3 regions of the Lysinibacillus sp. FN11 genome follow, and region 2 is predicted to be linked to each of the others. Evidence: predicted binding sites of a transcription regulator. Region 2 holds the regulator's gene; each other region holds the start of a gene.
What was found. The regulator CtsR, encoded in region 2, represses protease genes until heat stress. The targets are predictions, from matches to a motif close to ATGGTCAATAAAGGTCAAACA.

Region 1 (4,950 bases), 760 kb from region 2:
TTCTGTAAAATCAAATGATTCTTTACGCTCTTCCGTAATTGTGATTCCAGAAGCACCGATATCTGTTTCACCGTTTTTAATTGTTTGGAACACTGGCTCCCATCCAATATTATTCCACTCAACCTCAAAGTCCATCTCATCTGCAATAGCTTGTAAAATATCGACATCAATCCCTACAATTTTCCCTGAATCGTCAACAGATTCAAATGGTGCAAAAGTAGCCTCAGTACCTACTTTATAAACTTTTTTACCATCTCCACCATCTTCTGAAGAAGAGCTACCTGAAGATGCATCTTCTTTTGTACCACATCCGGCAAGTGCTAATGTTAATGCTGCAATTATCATCAGTAACATCCAACCTGTTTTTTTCATTGTATTTCCCCCTAGTTCGATAATTTTCCGAATTACGTATTATTTTTCGCAATTCGGAAATGTTAGACTATTAGGTCAATTATATTAACATTATAGTATTTAGACAACAACTTTTCGCATAAAATTAAATATTTTTTCATATAAATTTATATTAAATTCATATATTTTGAAAAAATATGTATAAATAACAAGAAAATTAACCTAAAACTAATATATATACAATAAGAACCATGCCAAATTTCGATAAATTTAGGCAAAAAAAAAGAATCCCCTCAGATAGGATTCTTTTTTTCGACTATTACTAGTCTCACGTACAGTATGTTCACTAAAAAATAATTTGGAGTTGTTGCTTTTTTGAAGGTTTGAAAGGAATAAATAGGGGAATAATGCCAACTAGGACAGTATTCCCTTTATTCTTCCTCTCGATCTCCAGTAAGCAGGCTGCTAAACTACTTATTAGGAGATGAGCTATAACAGTATATCAATTAATCAGTAAAATGGCGCCCTCGGAGGGAATCGAACCCCCAGTGCAAGAACCGGAATCTTACGTGTTATCCATTACACCACGAGGGCAAAAGACACAAAAAAAAAAGTACTCACTCTAGGCTTACGAAAAGCATGATGTAGATAACCCTCATTTTTGAAGCATACCTGCAAAATAGTGTCCTGTACTTTAAACCTTATAACCTTAATCATTATACAAGCCTATCCTATATAATTCAACCATAGAATGCAAAAACAATTTATTTTTTTTAATTTCACTTTAGCAGGGTTAATATTTGACCTTCCCTGACTATAATGTGTATGATAAGGATACAGCTGAAATACAAAGGAAAATTTTCAGCAAAGGTATTCGAATTTAGCTTTTTAAGGAGGATTTAACATGAATTTAATTCCTACAGTTATTGAACAAACTAGTCGTGGTGAGCGTGCATATGACATTTATTCACGTCTACTTAAAGACCGTATTATCCTTTTAGGAAGTGCTATTGATGACAATGTTGCTAACTCCATTGTCGCTCAGCTTCTTTTCCTACAGGCAGAAGATCCAGATAAAGATATCTCTCTTTATATTAACTCACCTGGCGGATCCATTACGGCTGGTATGGCTATCTATGACACAATGCAAATCATTAAACCACAGGTACAAACAATTTGTATTGGTATGGCTGCATCAATGGGTGCTTTCCTGCTTGCAGCTGGAGAACCTGGTAAACGTTTTGCCTTACCAAATGCTGAAGTCATGATTCACCAACCACTAGGTGGTGCACAAGGTCAAGCGACAGAGATTGAAATTGCTGCTAAACGTATTCTATTCTTACGTGAAAAATTAAATGGCATTTTATCTGAACGCACTGGTCAACCACTTGAAGTCATTGCAAGAGACACAGATCGTGATAACTTCATGACTGCTGAACGTGCTAAAGAATACGGTTTAATCGATCATATTATGCACCGTAGCGATAATAAATAAAAAATAGAAGGCATCACAGAATTGCTCTGTGATGCCTTTTGTATTTAATGAATGTTAATCTTCATTTTCAATAATTGTTGCCAATGCTGTAACCGCTTGCTCAGCATCGTTACCTTCACTGCTTAAAGTCACTTCGGTACCTTTAGCAACTGCTAAGCTCATAACACCCATAATGGATTTGGCATTTACTTTTTTCTCATCTTTTTCTAGAAAGATATCAGCACTAAAACGATTTGCTTCTTGCACAAATAATGCTGCTTGTCTAGCTTGTAGTCCTAATTTTAATTTAACCTGGACTCTTCTCTCAATCATTCTCAAAACTCCCCTTCACTACCGTTCGTCTATTAGTTTTATCTTACCTTACTTACTGGCAAAAGAACAATAAGCGATTAGCATGACATTCATACCTGATAAGTATGATAACTTAACCACCTATTTTTTCACCACGCCTTAATGCATCCGCAATCTCATCAATTTTTCTCAATCGATGGTTAACACCTGATTTACTAACTGTTCCACTAGATACCATTTCACCAAGCTCTTTTAATGTCACATCTTGGTATTCAACACGGAGACGTGCTATTTCACGAAGCTTCTCTGGTAGTTGATCAAGACCAATTGAATTTTCAATAAATCGAATATTCTCAACCTGCCGTAATGCTGCTCCAATGGTTTTATTTAAATTGGCAGTTTCACAGTTCACAATACGGTTGACACTATTACGCATATCTCGCAAAATCCGAACATCTTCAAATTTCATCATAGCCTGATGCGCTCCAACAATATTAAGGAAATCTGAAATTTTTTCTGCTTCTTTTAAGTAAGTTACAAAGCCTTTTTTACGTTCAATTGTTTTGGCATTGAGTTCAAATTCATTCATCAAATCCATTAATGCCTCACCATGTTCTTTATATAAAGAATAAACCTCTAAATGATAAGCCGATGTTTCTGGATTATTGACGGAACCTCCTGCTAAAAAGGCTCCTCTTAAATAAGCTCTTTTTTGGCCACTCTTTTGAATGAGCTTTCTTGAGATAGTATGGTTAAATTGAAAGTCGTCTGAGATGATTTCTAAATCAATTAATAGCTCACGCGCTCCTTCTCTTACACGGCATATATACACATTATTTTTTTTCAATCGCATTTTCTTACGAACAAGTAATTCAACATTGTACGGATACAATTTTTTCATAATCGTATATAGTCTTCTGGCAATTGCAGCGTTTTCGGTTTGCACGTCTAAGCTTAGTTGTTTATTTGCAAAGGATAATGAACCATTCATACGAATTAGGGCAGAAACTTCTGCTTTCATACAATGATTGTCCGCTTCTATTTGTGTCAATTCTTTTTTTGTTTCAGAAGCAAAAGACATATCACGCCCCCCTTTCAATCATGATTTCTATGTATATGTTCATCTTACCATATACAATAAAGCCATTATGTTTCTATTATTGGTCCTCTTACTTTTTGATGGTAAATATCAGCATAATCTACCAGCCATTCTGCAACATTTGTAGCATTATGTCGAACCGTTCCATCTGGTCGAATTGTAGCAATGTCTCGTTTGATAACTTCTAAACCCATACTTTCAAGCTTTGCTACGTCAAATGTTACTGGTTCCGCTCTTTCTTCTTTATACAGTTCTTTTACAGGGTTAGGGAGTTCTTCATCATTTACTAAAATGGAATCGATAAAATCATGGCCAACATGCTTATGTATGGCTGTTACATGATCGCCTGCTGTATAGGAAATGGTTTCACCCTTTTGTGTCATTAAATTACAAACATATATTTTTCTTCCTTTAGCCTTAACAACTGCTTCACCTATTTCCTTAACAAGCAAATTCGGAATAATACTTGTATATAAGCTTCCTGGTCCTATTAAAATATAGTCTGCACGAAGTATTGCACGAATAGCTTCTGGCAACGGTTGCACATTTTCAGGTACTAAAAAAACGCGATTAATGCGTTTTGTCGCTGTCGGAATTTTTGATTCTCCCTCGATAATTGAACCGTCCTCAAGCACAGCATGTAGGGTGATTTTTTTATTAGCTGCTGGAATAACTCGACCATGAACTTTTAAAACCTTTCCCATCTCACTGATAGCATGATTGAAATCACCGGTAATATCAGTAAGGGCTGTAAGCATTAAATTCCCTAAGGAGTGACCTCGTAAGTCTTCAGATGCCGAAAAACGGTATTGAAACATTTGCTCTACAAGGGGCTCAATATCTGATAATGCTGCAATCACATTGCGTACATCACCAGGCGGTGGGATATCGTAATCATCACGTAAACGACCTGAAGATCCACCATCATCTGCTACTGTTACAATAGCAGTAATATCAAATGGGTGATGCTTCAGCCCGCGAAGTAACGTGGAGAGCCCTGTGCCACCACCAATTACCACAAGCTTTGTTTGCTTTTTCCCCATTCACTCATTCCTTTCTACGATTAATATCACGATGCGTAATAACCGTATTTTCCTTGCCCGCAAAATATGCACCAAAAAATTCTGCTAATGTCACTGAGCGATGCTGGCCCCCAGTACAACCAAAAGCAATAACAAGCTGTGATTTACCTTCTTGTCGATAGAGAGGAATCATAAAGTCTAATAAATCCGTCAGTTTTTGTATAAGGATTTGCGTATCTTCCAACGCTAACACATAAGAAGATACCTCTGTTTGAAGACCCGTTTTTGGACGTAGCTCCTCCACATAATACGGGTTTTTAAGAAAACGAACATCAAACACTAAGTCCGCATCAATCGGCATACCATGTTTAAAGCCAAAGGACATAATGTTAACGGTAAAAATAGTATCTGCCTCACTTGCAAATTCTTTGACGATTTTTTCACGTAATTGCTTTGGTTTCATGTTAGATGTGTTATAAACAAAATTGGCACGACCCTTTACTTCAGATAAAAGTACTCGTTCCTGTTTAATTCCATCTAGAGGTAAACCATTCACTGCTAATGGATGTGCACGTCTTGTTTCTTTATAACGTCTGACTAATGTGGCATCATCTGCATCTAAAAATAAAATACGAGCAACAATATCGCCTTCTTTTAGTATATGGTCTAATGCGCCAATTAGAGCATCAAAA
Region 2 (4,950 bases):
TAACATGTTAGCATTTTCTGATAGCCTAGAATGATAAAAAGTTTGTATTAAACGTAGCATGGTATCATAACTAGGCAATGTACGGCGAATACCCTTTTCATATTCATTTGCTAATGTGTTGTTAAATTCCAACGCTCCTCACAGCCTTTCAAAAAAATTTTAAAAAATCCTTCTTAATGTGAAACTATTGCGGGTATAGTTTCGTAAATAGTAGTACATAAAACATAGAATAAAGTTCAAAGAAAGGGTTGATATATATGGAGTCTAAATGGTCTAAAGTAATCATACACGCAAGTGCATTTTTTGCGCCATGGTTAGTGCCCATTATTTTCTTTTTAATTAGTTCGGATGAGGAAATAAAGGCAATTTCTATTCAAGCACTGCTATTCCAAATTGTCATGGGTGTTTTAATTGCTATCTCTGTTGTTTTAAGCTTTGTCCTTATTGGCTTACCATTTTTAATCATTTTCGGCATTATGCTATTTGTGGTACCGATTATCGGTATCGTAAAAGCATTGTCTGATGAACCTTGGCGTTATCCAATTGTTGGTCGCTGGGTATAATTTTCATAGACGCAAGTATATGCTAGTTGCATATGCTTGCGTTTTTTCTATGACGAATAAGGGTACATTAGGTGTATGAGGAAATTATTAAACCGTAAACAAATGATCGAAAAGTGCCTTTTTCGGTTATTAAAAAGCCATTTTCAAGACTTTCCACTTTTCTATGGGCGAAATCATTGCAATTTTTTTCAAGCGTTTTGTATAATATACTCAAAGAAAGTCAAAGATAGTCAAAGTCAGTGAAGCAAGCGAGGTGTATTCCTAAAATGCGTAATATATCAGACATCATAGAGGGTTACTTAAAGCAAGTACTTGAATTAGGTGGGGAAGGGCATATTGAAATTAAACGTAGTGAAATTGCTGATAAATTTCAATGTGTACCATCACAAATAAATTATGTTATTAATACAAGATTTACTGCCGAGCGGGGTTACCTTGTTGAGAGCAAACGTGGTGGTGGTGGATACATTCGAATTTTACGTGTCCGCGCGAATTCACAGATTGATTTGATCGACGATGTTCTCAGGCAAATTGAAGGTGGGGCATCACAAACGATGGCAGAAGATTTGGTTTACCGACTCATTGATGAGCAGGTAATTTCCAAGCGAGAAGCGAAATTAATGTTAGCAGCAATTGATCGCTCCACGATCGACTTGCATCTCCCATTAAGAGATGTCATTCGATCAAAAATATTGCGAGCAATGCTGACAACAATAAAATATGAACAACAAAAATAGTGAGGTGATGGAAATGATATGCGAACATTGTAAACAACGTAATGCGACAGTTACAGTAACACAAGTTCAAAGTGGGCAAAAAGTAGAGCATCATTATTGTGACGTCTGCGCCTCACAATTCCATCCATTTCATGCAGAGTTTAAACAAGAGCCAGTATCTATTCAACAGTTATTGTCTAACTGGTTTGGCTCTCCTACATGGCAAAAGGTGGGGGAAAAACAACAGGTACAACCACAGCAGCAAACATGCCCACAATGTGGATTTTCGTATAAGCAATTTTTAAAAGAAGGAAAATTCGGGTGCCCAAGCTGTTATGACACATTTGGAGATCATTTGCCAAAGCTTTTTAATCGTATTCAGGCAGGTCCACAACACATTGGTAAAATGCCTGGTGCTCGCAGTAATGTGTATGTTATTAAAAAGCAAATAGAGGATATCCGCAAGCGTATGAAATCCGCCGTAGATGAAGAACAGTTTGAAGAAGCGGCGAAGCTACGTGATGAAGTCAAAGAGCTAGAGAAGCATCTACAATTTGAAGGTGGTGATGTGACATGATGATTGAATCATTTTTAGAGCGTGCGACACCAACATGGATGCATATCAAAGATGATTACTCAGATATCGTCATTAGTACACGGATCCGCCTTGCACGAAATTTAGATGGCTATCGTTTTCCATTAGCATTTTCAGAAAATGAGGCACTGCAAGTGGAACAGGCCGTTACACATGCAATCAGCGATAGCCCAACGCTTCAAAATGATTATGCTTATTTTGCTATAAAGGATTTAACCCCTTTACAGCGTCAAATTCTTGTAGAAAAGCATTTGATTAGCCCGCAACTGGCTAAAAAAGAGCAAGTGGGCTCTATACTACTCTCTGAAGATGAATCCGTTAGCATTATGGTGAATGAAGAGGATCATTTACGCATTCAATGTATGACAGCAAGTTTTCAACTTCAAAGTGCCTATGAACAAGCAAATAAGATTGATCGTATCCTAGAGAAAGTATTACCATATGCTTTTCGAGATACTTTTGGTTATTTAACAAGCTGTCCAACGAATATTGGTACGGGGCTACGAGCATCCGTCATGATGCATTTACCCGCTCTTACATTAACTGGGCAAATGAATCAAATTATAAATGCCATGACACGCTTAGGAATGACTGTAAGAGGCATATATGGTGAAGGAAGCGAAAATCTAGGGAATGTTTATCAAGTCTCTAACCAAATTACACTTGGGAAGACAGAGGAAGATATATTAGCAGATATACAAAGTGTCGCTGAAAAGATTATTCAAAAAGAGCGACATGCAAGAGGTAAATTAATGGAAAAGGCAGAGCTTGCGCTAGAAGATCGCGTCTATCGAGCTTTAGGCACACTTACACATGCAAGGATTTTAACAAGTGAGGAAGCTGCTACTTGCCTATCTAATGTTCGTTTAGGAGTAGATTTACAATTGATTGATGGTATACAAGCAACGACCTTAAATGAATGTGTTGTTAGTATGCAACCAGGTTTTTTACAGCACTATGCAGGTGAGGCATTACCACCTGCTGAACGGGATCGTGTACGAGCGGAGATGCTTCGTGAGACATTATCCCAAGAACATGCGAATAAGCCTATAAATGGGGAAAAAGGAGAGGATTTATATGATGTTTAATCGTTTTACACAACGCGCGCAAAAAGTATTACAGCTTGCTCAGGAAGAGGCTATTCGTTGGAAGCACGAATCTATCGGTACAGAGCATATTCTATTAGGGCTTATACGTGAAGGCGGCGGTATTGCTGCGAAAGCGTTAGAAGCCATTGATATTAGTCCTCAAACGATTGAAGCTGGCATTGAAGAATTAGTTGGTAAGGGCAAAGAAGATGTCGGTCCAATCGTTCATTATACGCCAAGAGCTAAAAAAGTAATTGAATTATCTGTTGATGAGTCACGTAAATTGGGTCACTCCTATATCGGTACAGAGCATTTATTATTGGCGCTTATACGTGAGGGTGAGGGCGTGGCAGCTCGCGTTTTAAACAATGCGGGAGTCGGCTTAAATAAAGCTCGCCAGCAAGTATTATTGCTATTAGGTAATAATGATAATGCACAATCTGGCCAACAAGCAGCTCAAGCTGCCAATACACCAACATTAGATAGCCTAGCACGTGATTTAACACAAATTGCACGTGAAGGTACATTAGACCCTGTCATTGGCCGAAGCAAGGAAATTACACGAGTTATTGAGGTTTTATCGCGTCGTACGAAAAATAACCCTGTATTGATTGGTGAGCCAGGTGTTGGTAAAACAGCGATTGCTGAAGGATTGGCACAGCAAATTATTAATAATGAAGTTCCAGAAATCCTTCGTGACAAACGTGTAATGACCTTAGATATGGGGACAGTTGTTGCAGGTACAAAATATCGTGGAGAATTTGAAGATCGTTTGAAAAAAGTGATGGATGAAATTCGCCAAGCAGGCAACATCATTTTATTTATTGACGAATTGCATACATTAATTGGCGCGGGTGGTGCTGAAGGTGCGATTGATGCATCAAATATCTTAAAACCATCTTTAGCACGTGGTGAACTTCAATGTATTGGTGCCACAACACTTGATGAGTACCGCAAGTACATTGAAAAGGATGCAGCCTTAGAGCGTCGTTTCCAACCAATCCAAGTGGATGAGCCGACAGTGGAAGAGGCTATTCTAATTATTCAAGGCTTACGCGATCGTTATGAAGCGCATCACCGTGTGAAAATTACAGATGAAGCGATTGAAGCAGCGGCCAAAATGAGTGATAGATATATTTCTGACCGATTCTTACCAGATAAAGCGATTGACTTAATCGATGAAGCGGGTTCTAAAGTACGCTTACGCTCATTCGCAGTGCCACCAAACTTAAAGGCGCTTGAGGATAAGCTTGAAAATGTTCGTTCTGAAAAAAATGCAGCCGTATCAGGTCAAGAATTTGAAAAGGCAGCAGCACTAAGAGATACAGAGCAAAAGCTGAAGGATGAAATTGAAGCTACCCGAAAAAATTGGAAAGAAGAGCAAGGTAAAGCCGAATCTAAAGTAACTGTGGATGATGTAGCAGCAGTTGTCTCAATGTGGACAGGAATTCCAGTAGCTAAAATTGCTTCTGAAGAATCTTCCAAGTTATTACAGCTTGAAGAAGAGTTACACAAACGTGTAGTAGGGCAAGGAGAAGCGGTAGAAGCAATTTCTCGTGCAATACGTCGTGCAAGAGCAGGCCTAAAGGATCCAAAACGACCAATTGGTTCATTTATCTTCTTAGGACCTACAGGCGTTGGTAAAACAGAGCTTGCAAGAGCACTTGCTGAAGTAATGTTTGGCGATGAGGATGCGATGATTCGTGTTGATATGTCCGAGTATATGGAGAAACATTCGACTTCTCGTCTAGTAGGTTCACCTCCAGGCTATGTAGGCTTCGATGATGGTGGCCAACTGACAGAGAAAGTTCGTCGTAAGCCATATTCAGTCGTTTTATTAGATGAAATTGAAAAGGCACACCCTGATGTATTCAATATTCTATTACAAGTGCTTGAAGATGGTCGTTTAACAGACTCTAAGGGACGTGTAGTAGACTTCCGCAATACAGTGGTCATTATGACTTCAAACGTTGGTGCGGATGCATTAA
Region 3 (4,950 bases), 940 kb from region 2:
TAATCTAAGTCTTCTACTGTAAATAAATGCTCGACCTGAGGTGCAAGGGTATTTATTTTAGAGGTCATATCTTCTAAGGATACTCCTATATTTCGCAGTCGTACAGCTTCTTCCACGACAAGGCCATGTCCTAGTGATGCGCATTTTGAGTCGATAATGGCTAGTTTTAAGGAAGGATATTGCTCAAGTACCTGATTGCGAATCATTTGAGCAGTACTATATGTGCCTGATAATTCTGATGAAAACGCGATATAAATACCTTCTTCATCATTTTTGGCTAGTTCCTCAAAATGCTTCAAAAAGAGCTCAGGTGACACTTGTGATGTTTTTGGCTGAGCACCTTGGCGTATTGCATCATAGATCTCTTTGGAATCAATTGAAATCACATCTTCATATTCTTTGTTGTTCAATTGCACTCGTAAAGGGAGTAGCACGACATCATTTTCTTCATAGTAAGATTTTGGTAGATCACATCCACTATCCGTAAAAATCTTCATTCTCTTGTCCCCCTAATTTCAACTTACTTTTAAAGCTTTTTAACTTTCTTCAGTAGATACTCGCTATAAATGGAAGGGGTACCACTGAATAAAGTTAAACTGGTAAAAATGGAATGTTAACTTGAACTTACTACTTAACTATGATAATTTCAAGCGATCGATGAGTATTTTTGCAATTCCATCATCATTATTCGTTGCAGTTATTTCATTTGCAATGTTTTTAAGACTTGAGATACCGTTCCCCATCGCTACACCAAGTCCAGCATATTCAATCATTTCTAAATCATTGTCTTCATCGCCAAACGCGATAATGCGCTCACGTGGGATACCTAAATCTTTTGCCACATGCGCTATGCCAACAGCTTTATTTAAGCCTCGACGCACAATTTCAATAATATGAAGAGGTGCGCCCCAGCGACGATGCTCGATGACTTCAGCATGCACTGCCTGTAAATGATCACGTATAATAACCGAATTGGCTTCATTTGCCTGAATCAGCAAACTTGTGGGATTTTCCAAGAGATGTGTGTATAAATCACCAAGTGTAATTCTTGGATTCCCCATATTAAAAATATTTAAAATACGATCGTCTTCTGTGTGGACATAAATATCATCTTTTACCTCAGCGATAATATTTTCGTATTCATAACTGTTAATAGAATCAACAACATCATGTACGACACTTAAATCAATTGGTGTGTGCATATGTTGCCAAGAGACATTTTTAGGATGATGTACATATGCGCCATTAAAATTAACAATGGGTGTAGTGAGCCCAAGTTCATGATAATAAAGATCGCTTGCACGGTATGGACGTCCCGTCGCAATCATCACTTGATGCCCTTGTTCCTTAGCCTGCAATAATGTTTTTTTTGTTTTTGCAGAAATTTGTTGTTGATCTGTTAATAAAGTTCCATCTAAGTCTAATACGATTAAATGCGGTTTCATAGCTCGTTGCCCCTTTCCTATAGTTTGAATAGTATCTCTTTGTCTTACATTCGTCAAAATTTTGTCACAGTGAAAAAAGTTTGCTAACATAAAGATGAGATAATAGTTGGGAGTGACAATAATGTTTGTAGAAAAAGAAGTGTGGGGAAATATTCCTTTATTACATATACATACAGACAAGATGAATGAAGAAACCCCAGTAGTCATTTTTTTGCATGGCTTTATGAGTGCAAAAGAACATAACTTACACTATGCATACCAATTGGTGCATAAAGGGGTGCGTGTCCTATTGCCAGATGCAAAATTTCATGGTGAGCGTAGCGAAGGCCTAACGGAAATGCAAATGAATTTAAATTTTTGGGACATTGTTTTAAATTCTATTCATGAAGTACAACAATTATATGATGAATTAAAGAATAAAAATTTATTAGCTAGTCATAAAATTGGCATAGGAGGCACTTCAATGGGTGGCATCGTGACATCAGGCTGTCTGAAACTTTATGATTGGATACAAACAGCTGCAATATGTATGGGTGCACCTGGTTTTATAAAATTGGGTGAATACCAATTGCAACAATTTGCTAGAAGCGGAGTTAACTGGCCGATGTCAGAGGAAGACGTTGAAAAAGTTAATGAAGCCCTTGCTAAATATGATGTCAGTTTCACGCCAGAAAAATTCGCGGGTCGCCCTGTATTCTTTTGGCATGGAGAATTAGATAAAACAGTTCCTTTTCACGAAACATATAAATTTTATGAATCATTACGGGAATACTATGAAGCAAACCCTGAATATTTAAAGTTCATGGTGAACAAAAGGGCTGGACATGCTGTACCACGTGACGGTATGCTAGCAGCTACAGCATGGCTTGCACAGCATTTGGCATAACAGGGTGCATCTGCTATGATAAGGTTAACACTATGATGAAAGGAGAAATACGAATGGATCAGGATATGAAAGATAGCATGTTAGGTGCTTTAGAAAACGTAATTGACCCTGAGCTTGGCATTGATATCGTCAACTTAGGTTTAGTATATGATGTGGAATTAGATGATGAAGGTGTTGCAACTGTTACGATGACACTAACATCTATGGGTTGTCCACTTGGTCCAGTCATTGTGGATCAAGTGAATACGGCGTTAGGTGAACTTCCAGAAGTGAAAAGTACAAATGTTAATATTGTATGGAATCCACCTTGGTCGAAAGATAAAATGTCACGCTATGCAAAAATGGCATTGGGCGTACGTTAAGTTAAAATGGATTATTTAAAACCCTGCTTATTGAAAAATAAGCAGGGTTTTTGCTTGTAACGAAACTAATCGATACGGCATATTTGTAATGGACAATTTTCACAGGCAATTTCATTTTTTAAAAATTGTAAATCATGAATGGTAATAAATCCTTTATCAAAAGTGATAATCTCATGTTTTTTTAAATCATTCAGCATACGATTAATCATTTCCCGACTTGTCGCACACAAATTTGCAATTTCTGTATTTGTTAGCTGAAAATCAATAAAAATCGCGTCATTTTCTACAGGTTTACCATACGTATTGGACAGTCGAATGAGCGTTGAAAATAGAGCACCTTTTTTACCGTTTAACACTAAATCGCGCAAACGACTCTGATGCTTTAAGTTTTCTGTTTGTAGCCACTTCATGTATTCCACCATAACAGTCGGCTGCTCTTCTAGTAAATGCTCCAAAGATTTACGACTCAAAACATATAACGTAGAGGGTTCTAAAACTTTGGCAGTCATCGAATTATAGACAAGATTACAAAATAACGAACCTTCTCCTATTATGTTGTCAGGGCCACAAATGCGAATGGTTAATTCCTTGCCCGTCTCGGATTCTTGGCTAATCGAAATAACACCTGATTGGATGTAATAAATTTCTTTTGCCCGCTCACCCTCTAGAAAAATTTTATTTCCTTTATTCACTTTGATAAAAACACCGTGGTTTTGAAAAAGATCTTTAATTTTTTCAAACATATTATCCATTAAAACCATATCTCCAACACATCGCTTTCTTTTTGTAATAAATGGCGATTATTACAAAAGGATAGTGGATTTCGATACTAAAACACAGAAACATATCATTATTATAACGTAAACTTCCATAATAAGTGAAAAATTTTTAGGGCGATTTCTTTGCTAAGCTTTGTCGAGTGATGTAAAATAAAGTTAGTCAAAAAAGGTCAAACTTTTTTCATATAAACAAGAGTGGGTATATAAATAATGAGAAATATGAAAATAAAGGAGTGCTAGCTATGCAATTTCAACAAACAGACAATAAAAAACCATTAGAACAATTTGGCCGCAATTTAATTGAAGAAGTAAAAAATGGCAAGATGGACCCTGTGATTGGGCGTGATGAAGAAATTCGAAATGTAATTCGTATTTTAACACGTAAAACGAAAAATAATCCTGTATTAATCGGTGAACCAGGAGTTGGTAAAACGGCGATTGTGGAAGGTTTAGCGCAGCGTATTGTAAAAGGTGATGTACCAGAAGGCTTGAAAGAATGCGTATTATATGAATTAGATATGAGTGCGTTAATCGCTGGTGCAAGTTATCGTGGACAATTTGAAGAACGCTTAAAAGGTGTGCTAAAAGAAGTAAAAGAATCAGAAGGACAAATCATTCTATTTATTGATGAAATTCATACGATCGTAGGTGCAGGGAAAACAGATGGCGCTATGGATGCAGGAAATATGCTAAAACCTATGCTAGCACGTGGTGAATTACACTGTATTGGTGCTACTACATTAGACGAATATCGTATGTACATTGAAAAGGATCCTGCCTTAGAACGTCGATTCCAGCAAGTACTAGTGCGTGAGCCATCTATAGAGGATACAGTATCCATTTTACGTGGTTTAAAAGAACGCTTTGAATTACATCATGCCGTACGTATTCATGACAGAGCAATTGTTGCGGCAGCAGAACTATCCAACCGCTATATTACAGAACGATTTTTACCTGATAAGGCCATTGATTTAATTGATGAGGCTTGTGCAATGATTCGTACAGAAATTGATTCAATGCCACAGGAGTTAGACGCAGTCACACGTCGTATTATGCAGCTTGAAATTGAGGAACAGGCATTGCGTAAGGAAAAGGACGAGGCAAGTAAAAAACGTTTGGAGCAATTACGTGAAGAATTAACAAAGTTAAAAGAATCCTCTGAGGGCATGCGTCAACAATGGGAAGCCGAAAAAGAAAAGCTACACGATATTCAGAAAAAACGTGAAACATTGGATAAATATCGTCGTGATCTAGATGAGGCAGAAAGTAAATATGATTTAAATAAAGCTGCTGAATTACGTCATGGTAAAATTCCGACACTTGAAAAAGACATTCAGGTCCTTGAAAAGGAATTAGAGAACGGTGCAGAATCTCGTATTTTACGTGAAGAGGTAACAGCAGATGAAATTGCTGCAATTGTTTCACGTTGGACAGGAATCCCTGTAACAAAATTAGTAGAGGGTGAGCGTGAAAAACTA

Region 1: clpP (ATP-dependent Clp endopeptidase proteolytic subunit ClpP) is a predicted target of CtsR. The motif match lies at 1,149-1,169, and genes of this name have one in related genera.
Region 3: NP781_RS00825 (ATP-dependent Clp protease ATP-binding subunit) is a predicted target of CtsR. The motif match lies at 3,629-3,649, and genes of this name have one in related genera.

What each region holds. Positions count from the first base shown of each region.
Region 1 is NZ_CP102383.1:3,398,722-3,403,671, forward strand. It holds gene NP781_RS17945 (basic amino acid ABC transporter substrate-binding protein) at 1-372, opposite strand, end outside; tRNA gene NP781_RS17950 (tRNA-Arg) at 871-945, opposite strand; gene clpP (ATP-dependent Clp endopeptidase proteolytic subunit ClpP) at 1,256-1,846, shown strand; gene NP781_RS17960 (HPr family phosphocarrier protein) at 1,901-2,158, opposite strand; gene whiA (DNA-binding protein WhiA) at 2,271-3,218, opposite strand; gene yvcK (gluconeogenesis factor YvcK family protein) at 3,284-4,279, opposite strand; gene rapZ (RNase adapter RapZ) at 4,284-4,950, opposite strand, start outside.
Region 2 is NZ_CP102383.1:4,156,355-4,161,304, reverse strand. It holds gene NP781_RS21945 (class I SAM-dependent methyltransferase) at 1-132, opposite strand, end outside; gene NP781_RS21940 (DUF4870 domain-containing protein) at 258-563, shown strand; gene NP781_RS21935 (CtsR family transcriptional regulator) at 830-1,300, shown strand; gene NP781_RS21930 (UvrB/UvrC motif-containing protein) at 1,314-1,856, shown strand; gene NP781_RS21925 (protein-arginine kinase McsB) at 1,853-2,962, shown strand; gene NP781_RS21920 (ATP-dependent Clp protease ATP-binding subunit) at 2,952-4,950, shown strand, end outside.
Region 3 is NZ_CP102383.1:186,108-191,057, forward strand. It holds gene NP781_RS00800 (DegV family protein) at 1-497, opposite strand, end outside; gene NP781_RS00805 (Cof-type HAD-IIB family hydrolase) at 636-1,445, opposite strand; gene NP781_RS00810 (prolyl oligopeptidase family serine peptidase) at 1,567-2,331, shown strand; gene NP781_RS00815 (metal-sulfur cluster assembly factor) at 2,385-2,693, shown strand; gene NP781_RS00820 (Crp/Fnr family transcriptional regulator) at 2,759-3,445, opposite strand; gene NP781_RS00825 (ATP-dependent Clp protease ATP-binding subunit) at 3,715-4,950, shown strand, end outside.